2 regions of the Peribacillus sp. YIM B13477 genome follow, and region 1 is predicted to be linked to the other one. Evidence: riboswitches for the same ligand, from Rfam matches in the RefSeq annotation. Region 1 holds a riboswitch; the other holds the start of a gene.
The links. A riboswitch is a leader RNA that binds a small molecule or an ion and turns the genes downstream of it on or off. The one in region 1 is predicted to bind glycine.
Positions count from the first base shown of each region.

Region 1 (9,257 bases):
TTAAGCTACTAATCTAGGCTTGATAACGCAAAATGGGTTTTCTTGCAGCAAGTGTTTCATCAAGCCGCTTTATAACGGTTGTATGCGGAGCTTCCTGAACGATTTCCGGGGTTTCTTCCGCTTCCTTGGCAATCTGGATCATCGCATCGATGAACGCATCCAGCGTTTCTTTTGACTCGGTTTCAGTCGGTTCTATCATCATTCCTTCTTCCACGTTCAACGGGAAGTAAATGGTTGGAGGATGATACCCGAAATCCAGCAATCTTTTAGCTATATCGAGAGTCCTTACCCCCAATTTCTTTTGCCGGCGTCCGCTTAATACGAATTCATGCTTACAATGACGATTATATGGTAAGTCAAAATAAGGTTCCAACTTGCGCATCATATAATTGGCATTGATGACCGCGTTCTCTGTGACGGCTTTAAGGCCGTCAGGACCCATTGAACGGATGTACGTATATGCCCTCACGTTTATTCCGAAATTACCATAATAAGGTTTTACCCTACCAATGGATTGCGGACGATCATAATCAAGGACGAATTGCTCACCTTGCTTGACTATAAGAGGTTTAGGCAAGTAAGGAATCAAGTCGGACTTCACACCTACAGGACCAGAACCCGGGCCGCCGCCGCCATGCGGGCCTGTGAATGTTTTATGGAGATTTAAATGCACCACATCAAAGCCCATGTCACCCGGTCGTGCTTTTGATAGGACTGCATTCAGATTCGCTCCATCATAATAAAGCTTCCCACCTGCGTCATGGACAAGTTGTGCCATTTCCAAAATATTTTCTTCAAACAATCCCAATGTATTGGGGTTCGTCAGCATCAAGGCCGCCGTATCAGGTCCGACAACACGTTTTAAATCTTCAAGGTCGACTAACCCATTTTCATCGGACTTAACTGTAATCGTTTCTAGTCCGGCAACAGTGGCAGAGGCAGGATTCGTACCATGGGCCGAATCAGGTACAATCACTTTCGTCCGTTCTGTATCGCCATTCGCTTCGTGAAAAGCGCGAATCATCATCAATCCTGTCCATTCACCGTGGGCACCTGCTGCAGGCTGTAATGTCACTTGGTCCATCCCGGTGATTTCCGTTAAGTGTTCCTGCAAATCAAATAATAGTCCCAATGCTCCTTGTACAGTAGCGGGATCTTGATATGGATGGATATGGGCAAAACCGTTGAAGCGTGCCACATTTTCATTTATTTTCGGATTATATTTCATCGTGCAAGAACCCAGCGGATAAAAACCCGAATCCACCCCATGATTCCGTTTGGAAAGTGCAGTATAGTGACGCATGATATCCAGTTCGGAAACCTCAGGAAGCTTTGCCTCTTCTTCACGGATGTAGTCGGCAGGAAGAATTTCTTCGAGCGGAATAGTTGCAACATCCATTTCTGGCAGACTGTACCCGATTCGGCCGGAAGTACTGATTTCAAAAATGAGTGATTGATCTTGATTATTCATGTTGATCCCCCAATTCCTGCGCAAGTGCATCAATTTCTTCTTTTGTTCTTAGTTCAGTTACCGCAACCAGCATGTGATCTTTCAATTCAGGATAAACCGTCCCTAAATCGAAGCCGCCGATCATCCCTTTTTCAAAAAGGTTTTTATTGATTTCCGAAAACGGAGCAGGCAGTTTAATGACAAATTCATTAAACGAAGGACCGTCGAAAATCACTTCCACCCCTTTTGCCATAATTGCTTTTTTCGCATAATGTGCTTTTTGAATATTTTGCACGGCCATTTCTTTGACACCCTTTTTCCCAAGCGCGGTCATTGCAACAGAAGCTGCCAAGGCATTCAAAGCTTGATTGGAACAAATGTTGGATGTGGCTTTGTCACGGCGAATGTGCTGTTCACGAGCTTGAAGCGTCAGGACAAACCCTCTTTTTCCATTCTCATCAACCGTTTGACCGACGAGTCTGCCCGGAACTTTCCGTACAAGTTTATTAGTAACCGCAAAATATCCACAATGAGGGCCACCGAATGCCGCTGGAATCCCGAATGGCTGAGCATCCCCCGTTACGATATCTGCACCGAGTGCACCAGGGGATGTCAAAGCTCCCAATGCAAGCGGATTACTGGAAACGATAAACATGGACTTGATGCCATGAATGATTTCTTCCATTTCTTTCAATGGCTCGATCCGGCCAAAAAAGTTCGGGTATTGCACGATCACTCCTGCAATGTCATCATTCGCCAATTCCCTTAAAGCAGCTAAGTCCGTCACACCGTCTTTATGAGGAATTTCGATCACTTCCACGCGTTGCCCTTTTGCATATGTCTTCACAACTTCTCTTGATTCAGGATGAACGGTTCCTGAAATGAGAATCTTCTTCCGCCTTGTCTGTCCTGAAGCAAGCATCGCTGCTTCAGCCAGCGCCGTCCCGCCGTCATACATGGAGGAGTTAGCCACGTCCATGCCCGTCAATTCACATATCATCGTTTGATATTCAAAGATTGCTTGAAGCTCGCCCTGTGAAATTTCAGGCTGATACGGTGTATACGCCGTATAAAACTCAGAACGGGAAAGAACATGATCGACGATGACCGGCGCGTAATGGTCATAGACACCCGCACCAAGGAAGGAAGCATAATTTTTAAGGTCCGCATTCTTTGCAGCAAGCCTTGATAATTCTTTCATTAATGCAGGTTCCGATTTAGCAGGCTTGATATCGTATTCTCCTTGAAAACGAACGCTTTCAGGGATATCATTGAAAAGTTCTTCAGCAGAGGATACCCCTATCGCTCCCAGCATTTCTTGTTTATCTTGCTCTGTCATGGGTAAATAACGATGTTTCATCTAATGACCATTCCCCTCTATTTACGTGGTTTTTTATAAAAAGGTGTTTGTATTATAACGGCTTTCAAACGTTTGGAACGGATTTCCACTTCGACTTCCGCATCCAGCACCGAAAATTCCTTATCGATAAGTACCAATCCAACGTTTTTCTTCAATGTTGGCGATTGGGTACCAGTCGTGACCTCGCCAATGACTTCATCACCGCTGTAGACCTTATATCCATGACGTGGAATGCCACGGTCAATCATTTCAATTCCCACAAGCTTCCGGGGAGCCCCTTTCTCCTTTTGCTCAGCAAGAACGGCTTTCCCGAAAAAATCAACTTCCTTATCCACTTTTACTGCAAAACCAATCCCAGCTTCTATCGGGGTGATGTCCGCCGAAAGCTCCTGCCCATACAGCGGCAGTTTCGCTTCAAAACGCAGGGTATCACGAGCACCTAAACCAATCGGCTGAACCCCCTCTTCCTTACCGGCATCCATAATCGCCTTCCAAAGTGCAGGGCCATTTTTACTGTCGCTATATATTTCAAAACCATCTTCACCAGTGTATCCAGTACGGGATACCAGCGTGGAGATACCGTTAATCATGACATCATCCTTGAACCTGAAAAATCCAATTTCACTTAAGTCAGTACTTCCGGATAGTTTTTGTAATATCTTCTCTGCAGCTGGTCCTTGAAGTGCCAGCTGTGTATAGTCACTTGATACATTCGTAATTTGGGCATCTTCCGTTAAATTAGCTTGCAGCCAATTGAAATCTTTTTCTGTATTCGCTGCATTTACCACGAGCAGATAGTCGTCCTCAGCCCTTTTATACACGATAAGATCATCAACCGTGCCTCCGTTTTCATAACACATGGCGGTATATTGGGCACCGCCCTGTTGCAGCTTTGATATATCATTGGTCAGCATCTTCTGTAAAAAGGAAAGGCTCCCAGGCCCCTTAACATCGACTTCCCCCATATGGGAAACATCGAATAACCCCGCTTTTGTCCGTACGGCTTCATGTTCATCCTTTATACCCGAAAATTGGACAGGAAGTTCCCAGCCGCCAAAATCAATCGTTTTACCTCCGTATTCACGATAAACCTCAAATAGTGGTGTTCTTTTTAAATTGGTCAAAAAATGACCCCCTTCAGATTTTTTTAAAAATTAATTGGCTTCATTATCAAAAGCTTCTTGTCATTACGCATCAGATACATCCTGATTCATGATGTGAAAAAAGCACAAAAAAAGGACAGAGAAAGCCCGTTTGAGCTTTTTCTCTGTCCTGAAACCTGAAAGTTTACCTATGTAATAGGTTTTCCCCTTTGGTGGCCGTCCCATAACGGGCGGCGCTCTCCAGAGTTGCGTCCAATAAGAGTTCTTTTGCCTGAGAGATTCACTGCTAAGTTTGCTCCTTCGGCGCTACATCCGTAGTCTCTCCCCTTATCTTCACCCGCATATAAATGGTCTACCATTGAAAGGAAGCGAATAAGCCCCAAGCATCGGTAAAACCTTTGAGCATAAATGGAATGCATTCTCTGCCAATTCTCCTAAAACTTCAGAAACCGTTTGACTGATCTCCTTCAGTAATCTTGGATAAATTAGGAGCCTATAGCCCATACTAAGAAAACGCGAACTGCAAAATCGATGTACAAACATTCTTTGTAGCGTTTGGAAATTGGAATTTTCTAAATATACTTATATCCTACCCTAAGAAACTTATCTCTGCAATATCTTTTGAAGAGAAATATTTTTCTTACTTCACATATGAAATGTTCGGGTTTTGACCTTATATTAAGGAATTTATGATTTAAGAGGGAGTTATTTCTATGAAAATCAATATATCCTTCAATTCTGAATGGAATGACGAGTTTCTGCAAAAGATGGAAAATGACGGTCCATGGGGAAATTGGGAGCTTTATAAGTTGGCGGTTCAAATGGAGGAAAACCTTATCATCCCTGATTTTGAAGGTTTACAGGCGCCCAAGCACCTTCCTCAGTTAACCCCGCTTCCCCATCAATTGGAAGCGGCGAAGCAAGTAGTGGAAAAAATGAATGGAAAAGCCATTTTGGCTGATGAGGTAGGGCTGGGAAAAACAATTGAAGCAGGCTTGATCCTAAAAGAGTATATGATTAGGGGCCTTGTAAAAAAAGTATTGATCCTTGTTCCGGCTTCCCTTGTCACACAATGGGCATTTGAATTGAATACCAAGTTTCATATTCCGGCAGTCGTTCAGAGAAAAAGTTATGTTTGGGACTCCTGTGATGTGGTCATTTCATCCATTGATACAGCGAAACGCGCTCCACATCGGGATATCATCTTTACTCAGGAATATGACTTCATCATTATTGATGAAGCTCATAAACTTAAAAATAATAAGACGAAGAACTATGAATTCGTCCAAAATCTGAAAAAGAAATTTTGTTTACTCCTGACAGCCACTCCGATTCAAAATAAAGTCGAGGAGATATTCCACCTCGTTTCGTTATTGAAACCGGGCCACTTGGGAAATGCTTCGCTCTTTTCGGAAAAGTATAAAGGGAAAGGTCGGAACATCATTGAAGATGAACACCTAAAGGAACTGGTCAACACTGTCATGATTCGAAACCGGAGGGCCGATACTGGCATTGAATGGACAAAACGGCATGTAGAAACCATCACCATTGAATTTTCTCCAACGGAACAAGCATTGTATGATGCCGTTTCCAAATTTAAGCCAATTTCGGATGGATCAAAAGGAAGCGCCTTTTCGGCTCTCACTCTCCAAAGGGAAGCATGCAGCAGCAGAGAGGCTGTCTTTTATACATTAAAGAATATGAGAGATAAATATGATCAGCCTTCCCCTGATTTTTTGGCAAAGCTTGATGATTTATTTACTAAAGTGAATGAAACGGTCCAGAACTCAAAGGCTGAAAAAGCTTTGGAACTGATCAAGAAAATTGATGACAAAGTGATTATCTTTACGGAATATAGGGCGACTCAATTATATCTCCAATGGTACCTACAGCAGAATGGAATTTCTTCCGTTCCTTTCCGAGGCGGTTTTAAGCGTGGAAAGAAAGACTGGATGCGTGAATTATTCCAAAAGAATATTCAGGTATTAATCGCAACAGAAGCTGGCGGGGAAGGGATAAACCTTCAGTTTTGCCATCACTTGATTAATTTTGACCTGCCCTGGAACCCAATGAGGCTTGAACAGAGAATTGGACGGATTCACCGCCTTGGTCAGGAAGAAGATGTGATGATTTATAACTTTGCCACGAAAAATACAGTTGAAGAACATATACTGAAGTTGCTATACGAAAAAATAAATTTATTTGAAAAAGTAATCGGTGAATTGGATGATATCTTAACCAAACTGGATATTAACAACATTGAAGAATATTTAATTGATGTGGTCGGCGAGTCCAAAACAGAAGGCGAAATGAAAATCAAGATGGATAATTTTTCATCTTTGATCCAATTCGCTCAATCAATGAAGGAAGGTGAGGTTCATGCAGCAACGGGAAATTCATGATTTTTTAGTCACTTTCTTTAAAGCCAATGATTGTGAAATACTGGATAATGCACCAACCCACCTTACAGTGCAATTGACGATTGAGATGGATAAAGAATTAATGAACAGACCCTTTTATTGGCATTATCTAGAAAAAACAGGAGGTGTTCCGAACCCGGCACAAATCACTTTCATTACCGATCCAGAACAAGCTCCATCCGATTTAAAGGGAGAAATGATTCATTTTGGCTCCCCTCGCCTTCACCAGATTATTCAATCAACAAAAAAGCTGGCAGGGTATACTAGACTTTTTGAGAATACGCCTCCATCAAAAGGCAGAAATAATCCTTTGTTTCCTTGGCTGACCCTGAATGTGAAAATATCCTATCAATGCGACCGTAAAAAAGATACTTTCATGTCAATCGGACTGAATTTAATCTCTGGTGAAATAATGGAAGGGTTTCACCATCGGGTTTTACCGATTAATGTCACTCCGAAAATACCGGATTACTCCTTTACGCTTTCACCTCTGATCATGCCCAAGAGTGGATTGGCAAGACTTGATACATACATCAGAACCAGTTTCGAGGATGATGACCATTCCTGGGCGGAGGAAGCAATGCTGCGCTGGCAGAATGACTTGAATTTATTGGAGCATTTTTACAAGGATATGGACGAAAAAAGTGAGAGCTATTATACCGAAAAAGAAGCACTAAAAGCACAATATGAACCCAACATCAGAATATCCATCATCAACGGAGGATTATTTTACCTTTCAGATAGGGCGTTGGGATAAGGAAAGAACAAAAAAACAGATGTCCAAGTTCAGGACATCTGTTTTACTTTTTGATCGTTTTCCTTATAAACATCGACAAAGCAAAAGGGACAATGCCAAACCAATGTGACATACCCTGGTTTTTATCCTCTTTTCTGTGAAGGCGTTTTTCTTTTCGTTCTTTTTTCGTCAGATTGAAATACTCGACAAGCTGCTGCGTCAGATATTTAATATAAGCGTTTGTAGACATATAAAATCATCACCCTACGCAAAGTATGTCCGGTTTACGCTTTTTTTATTCCTTTCCTTGCTCCCTTCACCGTAAACCTGTCGCGTTCCCTAATAAAATGGTGTTGATTTTGCTATTACACAGCTTGCTTCTCCAACCATTCTTTCACTTCTCCCGCTTCTTTATCGTATTGAATGATGACCCTGCCCTCTCGATCATTTTTAGTTTTGGAAGAAAACTCGATATAGACGTAAGGACCTTCTTGCTTCATTAAGGAATATCGCACCACACCATTGGGATATGATATTTCCCCCTGGATGATTTTCGGAATCTCTTCGCCCCACTCTGCCGTCACATCCTTGATGGCTAGATGGACAAGATGGTCGGCCACAAGCGACTCTTCCACTTCTTTATAAAACTTTTTATCAATGATAAACTGGTCGATCATTAGTATCGTGAACATAATGAAAACACTCGCCACAATCATGACCATCGGGAAAACGACTCCTTTTTGATTATTCATCAATTTTCGTACCATTCCTAAAGAAAGGATGAAATCTTCGACTGAAAGTAGTCCCTGCTTTATCCGTTATATTTATAACAATGACACTGCCATCCTTATTGACCTGGAATTCCGAAATGTTCTGCAAGATGACCTCATGCCCCATACCATCCACTCGTCTTCGGACCTTATCTTCATATTGTTCCAGCGATGCTAATTGTTCACCTGAAAGCAAATATAATTTATTTCCCATTACATCTTGTGCTTTGGAACTCCGGACCTCCTGCTTCATTTGCATGGTAAAGACCTCCCACTCCTTAGGATGCAATTTATCAACGGACCTCATCTGGGTGTGAATGATCGAGAAGAGCTGCAGAACAAAAAGCGACGTCGTCATTAAAATCAATAAAGAAAAAAGCAATTCGATCATCGTAAAGCCATCATTTTTTCGCAGCATCACAAATGGATTCCCAATTACCCGTTTCATGTTCATAGCGTACACACCCTTCAATCATTCCCGGGAAATCCCCATGGTCCTTCCAAAATAATTCAAAGCTTCTTTTTTTGTAAATGATCTCCTGACCAACTGCTTGAATCTCCCCATCCATGAACGCCGTCAATCTTTCATATAATATATGGTGGGCTTCGGTCCTTACGGGAATATCTTTCCGCTGCGTCAATATCTCTTCAAGAATTGGTAAAATGGCAAGGGCCAGTAATATACAAATAGAAAATGCCGCCATCAGCTCAAGATAGACGTACCCTTTACAATTTCTCAATCCGGAACCTCCCTTTACCGATATTGAGGACCAGCTTGTACTTTCCCTTTGAGGTATCAATCATAATCGTTCCGGCTTTGGATGCATTTCCATATTGATTAAAATGAAATCTGAACCCCAAAGTGCCGCTTAAAAACTGGATATCCTCTGGTATGCTTCTCTCTAAAACGATTCCCTCCTTATAAGACGAAACGGTATAAATCTTTTCGGTATTATCAATATGGAGGTAAATCAAGCTCTTATGACTGATGGCATACTGTTGAGCATAGAAAAGATCCTCATGAAATTGTGAAAGAAAAAGCCTATTTTCCATTCCTTTAGTGAAGCTGGGATATAGATTAGGACCGATGGAAATTAGGAGTACAAAAATAGCGAGGACAATAAGGGTTTCAGATAGTGTATACCCACCATCGGAATGCCGTATATTCACTTCTCTCCTACTCAACGACCGTTATCTTTCCTTTACTATCCAAACTAATTTCATCCCCATTAGGGCATGATGTCTGTTTGAGATAGCCTTGACTTTCCAATTCACCGATACTTTCGGGCAGTTTAGCATTATCGATTTCATAGGCCTGCACCTGTGCTTGGGCCATCTTAACGAAAGCTTCACATCCTTTAGACTGGATTGTGGATTGGTTTTTCGTGATATTGGGGATTGTTATAATCAAAAGGATG
Region 1 covers NZ_JBHZPD010000001.1:327,609-336,865, reverse strand. Annotated here, with positions in the region: gene gcvPB (aminomethyl-transferring glycine dehydrogenase subunit GcvPB) at 14-1,471, opposite strand; gene gcvPA (aminomethyl-transferring glycine dehydrogenase subunit GcvPA) at 1,464-2,810, opposite strand; gene gcvT (glycine cleavage system aminomethyltransferase GcvT) at 2,828-3,934, opposite strand; glycine riboswitch at 4,076-4,159, opposite strand; glycine riboswitch at 4,163-4,250, opposite strand; gene ACFX4H_RS01655 (DEAD/DEAH box helicase) at 4,627-6,315, shown strand; gene ACFX4H_RS01650 (YqhG family protein) at 6,293-7,090, shown strand; gene ACFX4H_RS01645 (YqzE family protein) at 7,134-7,319, opposite strand; gene comGG (competence type IV pilus minor pilin ComGG) at 7,435-7,821, opposite strand; gene comGF (competence type IV pilus minor pilin ComGF) at 7,814-8,293, opposite strand; gene ACFX4H_RS01630 (hypothetical protein) at 8,241-8,579, opposite strand; gene comGD (competence type IV pilus minor pilin ComGD) at 8,566-9,009, opposite strand; gene comGC (competence type IV pilus major pilin ComGC) at 9,017-9,257, opposite strand, start outside.

Region 2 (9,257 bases), on a different contig from region 1:
CCTGCCGCAAGCAATTGGCATGTTCCTGGCTGCCTTGCTCCTTTCCATCAAACATAAACCGTTTAATAAGTATGCCGGACGGAATATCCTTACCGGAATGATGTGGGCTGTCGGTAATATCGGTCTCCTGCTCGCTAATCCGAAAGTGGGCGTGGCCATCGCATTCTCATTTTCCCAAATGGGAATCGTCATTTCCACTTTAGGCGGCATCTTTCTTTTAGGAGAGAAAAAATCCAAAAAGCAAATGGCCTTTGTCATCATCGGGTGTGTACTCGTAATTGCTGGCGGAATCATGATTGGCTTTACAAAAGAATAGTCAAAGGAGAGCTGAACGATGTATGAAGATTTAGAGAAAAAAGTGGTCGTGATCACTGGCGCGGCAAAAGGATTAGGAAAAGCCATGGCCGAAAGGTTCGGTAAAGAAAAAGCACATATCGTATTAAATTATCACACTGAAAATGGCGACCATAAGGAAATCATCAAAACGATTGAAGCTGCAGGCGGGAAAGCCGCAGCCATTCAAGGTGACGTTTCAAAGGAAGCTGATGTGAAGAAATTGCTTTCTTTCGCTGTGGACACCTTTGGTACAATCGACATCATGATCAACAATGCTGGTATTGAAAATGAAGTGCCCAGTGAAAAATTGACTTTTGAAGATTGGCAGAAAGTCATCGATGTAAATCTAACGGGGATGTTCCTGGCAAGCAGGGAAGCAATCAGTTATATGCTCGATCATGGCATTAAGGGCAATATCATTAACATGTCTTCCGTTCATGACCGGATACCTTGGCCTCATTTTGTCCACTATGCAGCAAGTAAGGGAGGAGTCAAGATGATGACAGAAACCCTTGCACTTGAATATGCTCCTAAAGGGATTCGCATTAATAATATTTCACCTGGTGCAATCGACACACCCATCAATGCCGAAAAATTCAATGACCCGAAAGCTAAACAAGAAGTCATCAACCTGATACCGATGGGATACATCGGAAAACCGGAACAAATTGCCGCTTGTGCCGCTTGGCTCGCTTCCGCTGAATCGAGCTATGTAACGGGTTTGACCTTATATGCTGATGGCGGAATGACCAAATATCCAGGTTTCCAAGCAGGAAAAGGCTGAACTTAACTAATGAACCACTCCATCACAAACTTGGGGTGGTTCTTTTCATGACCCTGGACAAGGATGCTGCACAAGCTAGAAGTTTGCGGTCTTTTTCTCGGGTTGGTTGTCCCATTCGGATCGATTTCTGCATTGGAACCAACAAATTCAAATCATTCTCCCTTCTGGTCCCTCTTGTTACGAGGTCAAATTAGCTACACTCGTGAGTTTCGCTGTTTTACTCGTGAATTCCACGACTTTACTCGTGAGTTTCGCTGTTTTACTCTTGAATTCCACAATTGATCTATAAGGACAAAAAAGGCCCTTCTCGAATTAGAGAAGGGCTTTTTACTAGAATTTCTTATCCTGAAATCTCATCATCGGATTTAACATCCAATGGTGTTCGTTTATCCATTTTCAGCATGTAATAACTTGCTATTACCAAGGCTAGGAAAACGATCCCGACTACCAAGGAAATCCTTGTACTAGGATTGATCCACATACCTACCAGCACCATCAGTAAAAAGGCTATTGTCGCATAGTTACTATAAGGGGCCAACGGCATTTTAAACGGATGTTTCTCCATTTCAGCGGCATTTACCTTTCTGAACTTAAGCTCACTGATAAGTAAGACAAACCATGGAATCATCCCAGGCAAAACACTCGCACTGTACACATAAAGGAATACTTGCGGCGGTGCAAGGTAATTCAGGATAACCCCGATGCCCAACCCTAATAGTACAGCGATCGTGCAATATGCCGGAACTCCATTTTTAGATACTTTAGCAAAGACTTTCGGAGCTTGGCCATTCAATGCCAGTGTGTAAAGCATACGACCTGCACTGAAAATCCCACTGTTGCATCCAGACATTGCCGCAGTGATTACGACAAAATTAATGATGCCTGCCGCTGCAGTGATACCTATTTTGGCAAAGGTCGAAACAAACGGGCTGCCTAAGTCATCCAGTTGATCCCAAGGGAATACTGTCACGATGACGAAAATGGCACCAATGTAGAAAATTAAAATGCGCCATATAATTGATTGGATCGCTTTAGTTACGGTCTTCGTTGGGTTTTTCGCTTCCCCGGCTGTGATGCCGATAAGCTCAACGCCTTGATAGGAAGCCACGACAAGTGAAAGCGCAAAGAAGAATCCTGTCCAGCCTCCTGTAAAGAAGCCGCCATTTGCCCAAAGATTCGATAATCCAAGCGCATCCCCGCCATTGCCTATTCCAAAGAAGATAAGGCCCAGGCCGGCAACGATCATCAATATAATCGTTATGATTTTTATAAGTGCAAACCAGAATTCAAATTCTCCGAATGATTTAACGGAAATGAGGTTGGCCGCCCCCAAGATGATCATGGCCACTACACCTGGTATCCATGCCGGTAACTCCGGGAACCAATATTGCATATACAGCCCAACCGCAATGATTTCGGACATTCCGACGATTACCCATTGAAACCAATTGCTCCAAGCAGTCATATAACCTGCCAAAGGATGTATATAGCTGCTCGCAAAGGTTGCAAAAGAACCTGTAGTCGGTTCTAAATAAAGCATCTCACCCATGGAACGCATGATGAAAAATATAAAAATACCTGCAATGGCATAAGCAAGCATTACAGAGGGCCCGGTCCATTTGATCGTGCTCGCAGATCCCATGAATAACCCGACTCCGATGGTTCCGCCCAAAGCTATCATTTGAATGTGACGTGCTTCCAGCCCTCTCTTTAATTCCTTGTTCGACATGATTAACTCCCCCAGATGCAATATCGGTAATGCTTTTCTATCCTTACCACGAACTTATTAATTATTGCAGTTAGAAATGCTCTATCTAAAAAATATCAATAACACTTCATTTATGTTTTCTTATCTTATAATAGTAAATATTCTGTAAAAATACAATTGTATTTTTGAAATAAACAGTTGCCAATAATATCTTGTTGATTTTTCTAATCTAAAAATATCATTTTAAAAAAATGATGTTCAGTATTTTATTATAGTGATCGTTCATAATGAGTAGAAAACAATCACTTCTGCTTAGACCTTAAGTTAAATACAGACCACTATTAAACTACAGAAAATGCCTGTTTCATTTCAAAAGAAATTGTTGACCTACCGAAAAATAGATGATAGAATTCCAATATTATTTTATAAGCATAATGAAATGATCAAGCAGTGGAAAATCATCACTGACTGACATTTCTTCACAACCGCATACAAGCAAGCGATGAATGCTATGGATCACACTATAGCAGGAGCAGCTTCTGGAGAGACTGTACAAGATGCAGCGCCGAAGGATTCACAATCTCAGGCAAAAGGACAGAAGAGTAACGAATGATATATTGTTATTCTGAGCCCTTTAAGAGATTGGTATTATCCAATCTCTTTTTTTATTGTCCATTTTGTGATTGGACTAAAACAACAAATGGGAAAGGCAAGCTGGACGATAATCACGTCCCTCTCTCCAAGACCATGCAGGTAAACATTCACTACCAAGACTATAAAAACGGGGGCGTACGAATTGGCTAAACAAGAATTAAAAAGAGATTTAAAAAACCGACATGTACAACTGATTGCAATAGGAGGAACCATTGGCACCGGTTTATTTTTAGGTTCCGGAAAAGCCATACAATTAGCAGGTCCTTCCATAGTATTCTCTTATATGATAATAGGGATTGCCTTGTTTTTTGTGATGAGGGCCCTGGGGGAATTGCTTTTATCCAATGCAGGGTACACATCATTCACTGAATTCGCAACTGAATATGTCGGTCCATGGGCCGGCTTCCTGACCGGTTGGACATATTGGTTTTGTTGGATCATGACCGCAATGGCCGATATCATAGCTGTCGGTGTTTATATGCAATATTGGTTTGATGTCCCTCAATGGATTCCGGCTCTGCTTTGTCTGGTCATTCTGTTAGGATTGAACCTATTGACCGTTAAGATCTTTGGCGAATTGGAATTCTGGTTTGCCATCATTAAAGTAATCACGATCATCGCCTTGATCATCGTAGGAATTTTCCTTCTGATCCTCGGCTTCAATACCAATACCGGAACGGTTTCCCTAACGAACCTTTGGAATCATGGCGGCATGTTCCCCAATGGCATTTCCGGATTCCTGTTATCTTTACAGTTGGTCGTCTTCTCATTTGTCGGTGTCGAATTGGTCGGGGTTTCTGCAGCAGAAACGGCAAACCCGCGAAAGAACATTCCATCTGCCATCAATAAAATCCCTGTCCGGATTTTGCTTTTCTACGTTGGTGCACTATTCGTCATTCTCTGCGTCAACCCATGGACACAACTGGATGCCACAAGCAGTCCATTTGTAGAGGTCTTTGCGTTAATCGGCATTCCAGTCGCTGCAGGGATCATCAACTTCGTCGTTTTGACATCCGCTGCTTCTGCATGCAACAGCGGTTTATTTTCAACGAGCCGAATACTTTATACGTTAAGCAGGAATGGTGAAGCCCCAGCTAAGCTGGAAAAATTAAATAAACAGGCTGTTCCGAGCAATGCCTTATTCACATCCACAATCGTTGTATCAATAGGGGCATTATTAAGCAAGCTGATACCGGAACAGGCATTTACAGTCGTGACTACCATCAGTGCCATCTGTTTCATATGGGTATGGAGCATTATCTTGATCTCCCATATCAAATATTCGAAAACAAGGCCTGACCTAAGAGCCGAATCGACTTTCAAGGCTCCTTTTACACCTTTTGTCAATTACGTCATTTTAGGCTTATTCCTGTTCATCCTTATTGTTATGCTATTCGCTGAAGCTACACGGCTATCACTGCTCTTGACCCCAATCTGGTTCATCCTCTTGGTGATACTATATAATTATCGAAAAAAAAGATAGCTAAAGGAAATAAAGCCTTGAACTCAATATGAATTCAAGGCTTTATCTGCTTATGAACATATTAGGCCTTCGGCTTTCTGCACACTTTTGCTAAAATATATCAGGCAACTGCATTAAATTTTATATCAAAATAGTGTAAGCTAATATATATTATCGGACCTTTTCCGTCATGTATGAATTTTCCATCCGGTTTGGTTCACCATCCATCAGTGGCATTGAAGAATAAACCCCCATTGGTGGGCGTTTCACTTTATTTAAAACGGAGGGGGTTTTTTAATGAAGATTATATATATTCTTACACTAGTTCCTTTTATAGGCATACTGGGATTTCTACCTTTTGTTAATAAAATAGAACCATACGTATTAGGGATGCCTTTCAATATGTTCTGGATGGCTATGTGGGTGGTCCTTACCTCTGCCATACTCGGCATCATGTATAAGCTGGATCCCAGGAATCGGGAAGGTGACCAGGAATGAATATTGCTCTCTTAATCATTTTAGCATTTTTGCTTCTATCGATATTTTTAGGAATACGCTCTTCAAAAGGAAAAGATATGGACTTGGAACAATGGACGGTGGGCGGACGCGGTTTTGGTGCGATATTCGTCTTTCTGCTGATGGCTGGGGAAATCTATACGACCTTCTCCTTCCTTGGCGGCAGCGGCTGGGCTTATGGTAAGGGTGCACCCGCTCTATATGTTCTGATTTACATTACTTTGTCTTACGTATTATCCTATTGGCTCCTTCCGGAAATATGGAGATATGCCAAAGAAAATAAACTGATGTCTCAATCCGATTTCTTTGTAAGCAAATATAAGAGTCCCAGTTTAGGAATTTTGGCTGCACTTGTCGGTGTGGTGTCGATGATCCCAGTGATCGTCGTGCAGCTGAAAGGATTGGGGATCATTGTCTCAGAAGCATCTTATGGTGCCATCTCAATGTCTGAGGCAGTTTGGATGGGGGCGATCAGCCTTACCATTTATGTGATGATCTCCGGTATCCACGGTTCAGTTTGGACCGCGGTCATTAAAGATATCATGATGGTCGCCATAATAGGATTTTTGGGGATTTATCTGCCGATTCATTACTTTGGCGGATTTCAGCCGATGTTTGAAGCGGTTGATGCCGCCAAGCCTGGTTTTCTAAAGTTCCCTGATCAGGGGCTTAGCGTATCATGGTTCATCTCCACGGTAATATTGCTCGTATTCGGTTTCTATATGTGGCCACAAGTTTTCAGCGCTGTTTATTCAGCACGCAGCGGCAAGGTATTTCGAAAGAACGCCATCATCAGCCCTTTATATACACTCATGCTGTTATTCGTCTTTTTCGTTGGGTTTACAGCTATATTGAAAGTGCCCGGACTCGTTGGGGCAGATGCGGACCTTTCATTGCTGCGCCTTTCGATCGAGACCTTTGATCCATGGTTTATAGGCATAATCGGCGGCGCTGGATTGTTGACCGCATTGGTGCCGGGATCCATGCTTTTGATGAGCGTCGCTACACTGCTCGCGAAAAACGTTTATAAGGAATTTGCACCTGACGTATCCGATCGCCATATTGTACGATTGGCAAAGTTCCTTGTGCCAATCATTGCCCTTATAGCCGTCTACTTCACCTTAAACGGCGGCGAAACGATGTCGGCATTAATTCTTATGGGATACAGTCTCATCACACAGCTCTTCCCATCCCTTCTCTTTAGTCTGAAAAGGAATAATCCGATCAATAAATTTGGCGCAATCGCCGGCATCATTACCGGATTGGCCATCGTAATCTGCATTACACTCAGTCAATCGACAATAGGGACCTTGTTTCCATCCTTGCCGCAAGCAGCAAAAGATTTGAATGTGGGAATCATTGCATTGGCAGTCAATTTCATTGTGATGATCACGGTGAGTATTGCTTTCAGAAAGCACGCGGTTCAGTTGGAACCTAAATCCGTTAATGATATATGAAGCAAATTTTGAAACTGGTTATGGATCAATAAACATTGGAGGCTCAGTCAAAAGACTGAGCCTTCCTTATTCTCGGCTTCCAAGCATAGTGTCCTTTATCTCAATATTATTTATGGGAAACCTTATTTTAGACTATTAATCTTTTCTGTTTATAAACAAATCCCCTATTTTAACTAATAAATACAACGAAAAAATAATCATCAAGGTTCTGGATACTACCAGGCCATCAATAGCTAAATCATATCCACCTCTTAATAAGACTTCCGGATTCAAACAAAAAGTAATCGATATTACGAAAGCTATTAAAATCATGATAACACCGAACTGAGATCTATTTGACATTAACATTCCGCCTCACATTATATATTTTCCGAATAATAGAATTGCTTTTAGGAATAATCTACATTCATGGTCACTGGGGATGACTCAGTTGCATAAAAATCCAAAATAAATAGCCACCCTCATAAAGAATGACTATAAATCATAAAATATGAAGCTTCCTCAGTAAAATGCATCGTATTGCTTCCGATCCAACAAAAAATACTCTCTTCAGAAGGTTCGGGCTTTTATTCGTGAGTTTGAAGCAAATACTCGTGAGTTTCATGCTTTTACTCGTCAGTTTCGAGCAGATACTCGTGATTTTCATGTTTTTACTCGTCAGTTTGGAGCAAATACTCGTGACTTTCATGCTTTTACTCGTGAGTTTGGAGCAAATACTCGTGACTATCATGCTTTTACTCGTGAGTTTGAAGCAAATACTCGGGAATTTCATGCTTTCACTCGCGTCCATGAAGCAAATTAATCGGGAATTTCATGCCCGTTAAAGCATATTTTCTTTTTAGCCCGTACCTTCAGTAATCCACTAAGGCCTTCCTGCCATCATTCAATTCTTTGACCACTTTCTTATATTCCTGCAACTCTTGTTCCAGTTTTTGTTTTCTATTTAAAATCATTCTCGCAACCTCTTTCGGGGAGGGCCCGCCTTGAATGCTTCTGATTTTCACAAAATATTCGGGAGAGATTATTTTTTTCCATTCATCTTCTGCTATGTTCACTGATACGAATTCATTGATGATTTTGTTGATTTCTTGTGTGTCCCAATCATATAACTCTTTCCCTTCACTAATCGACTTTTTTGCAATATGACTGGCTATGGAATGGGCTTTTCTAAAGGATATGTCGTAATCTCTTGAAAGGGTATCCGCTAATTCAGTAATCGTTATACTGGATTTTGCGGCCATTTTCTTTGTATGTTCTTCATTTACTTTCAAAGTCGACATGACGGCATACATTAGTTTCATGACACGGCCTGCATTCGAAAAAGCCCGATATAAATGTGGCTGTAAATCATCTTCCGTATCGACGATATCACCAAATGGTGTATTGTGAATCATATTCATTGCAGCAAGTGCATCACCATACGCACTGCTTGCAATCGAACGGGAATGTTCAATGGAGACAGGATTCCTTTTTTGCGGCATGATGCTGCTCACTTGAACATAAGGGTCCGCCACGTGAAATGTACCAAACTCCCTTGTCACATGCTGCAGGAAATCTTGGATCCACCTTCCGGTATTGACCATGCACGTCATGATGGCAGTTGCGGTTTCCAATAAATAATCTGCCCCGCCTATCGAGTCATAGGAATTTTCAATAACCGAATCAAACCCAAGCAGTTCAGCCGTACGGTTCCGACTGATCGGAAAACCGGTGGTCGTTAACGCGGCTGCACCCAAAGGGGATTGGTTAACCGTTTCATAGGCTGCCCATAACCGGCCAATATCCCTTTGAAGCACATCATAAATGGCTAAAAAGTAATGTCCTATTGTAGTCGGCTGAGCCGGTTGGGTATGTGTGTAACCTGTAATATAGGTTTCTGTATGTTTTTCAGCCTGCACCAAGAATGCTTCACTCAATTGGTTTGCATAGCCAACCAATTGGAGCAGATGACCTCTCAAAACAAGCCGGTACATCGCAACCCCCATATCATTACGACTGCGGCCGATATGAATCTTCCCTGCAAGTTCATGGCCGATTTCCTCACCGATCTTTGCCTCCATCATGAAGAATAAGTCTTCGAATTGGGGCTGATAGGTCAACTGCGTGAGATCTGTTTGGGCCACTTTCCGAATCCCATCAAGCATGGTTTTCGCCTCTTCATCTTTAATGATCTTTTGTTCCGAAAGCATGATGACATGTGCCCGATGAATATCGAACATTGCATCAAATAAGTAATCTCTTTGATCATTAAAAACAGGCATCAGAAGCTCTCTAACATAGGTTTTTCCGGGAAAGACACTACCTTCATTTTTGATAAATTGTTCAAGCCTGCTCATCTTT
Region 2 covers NZ_JBHZPD010000008.1:233,095-242,351, reverse strand. Annotated here, with positions in the region: gene ACFX4H_RS21665 (GRP family sugar transporter) at 1-316, shown strand, start outside; gene ACFX4H_RS21660 (glucose-1-dehydrogenase) at 335-1,120, shown strand; gene ACFX4H_RS21655 (amino acid permease) at 1,461-2,849, opposite strand; glycine riboswitch at 3,358-3,436, shown strand; gene ACFX4H_RS21650 (amino acid permease) at 3,625-4,965, shown strand; gene ACFX4H_RS21645 (DUF3311 domain-containing protein) at 5,242-5,442, shown strand; gene ACFX4H_RS21640 (sodium:solute symporter family protein) at 5,439-6,917, shown strand; gene ACFX4H_RS21635 (hypothetical protein) at 7,053-7,259, opposite strand; gene ACFX4H_RS21630 (hypothetical protein) at 7,490-7,741, shown strand; gene argH (argininosuccinate lyase) at 7,769-9,253, opposite strand.
Region 2: linked by a shared signal. The riboswitch ahead of ACFX4H_RS21650 (amino acid permease) and the one ahead of gcvT (glycine cleavage system aminomethyltransferase GcvT) in region 1 are both predicted to bind glycine.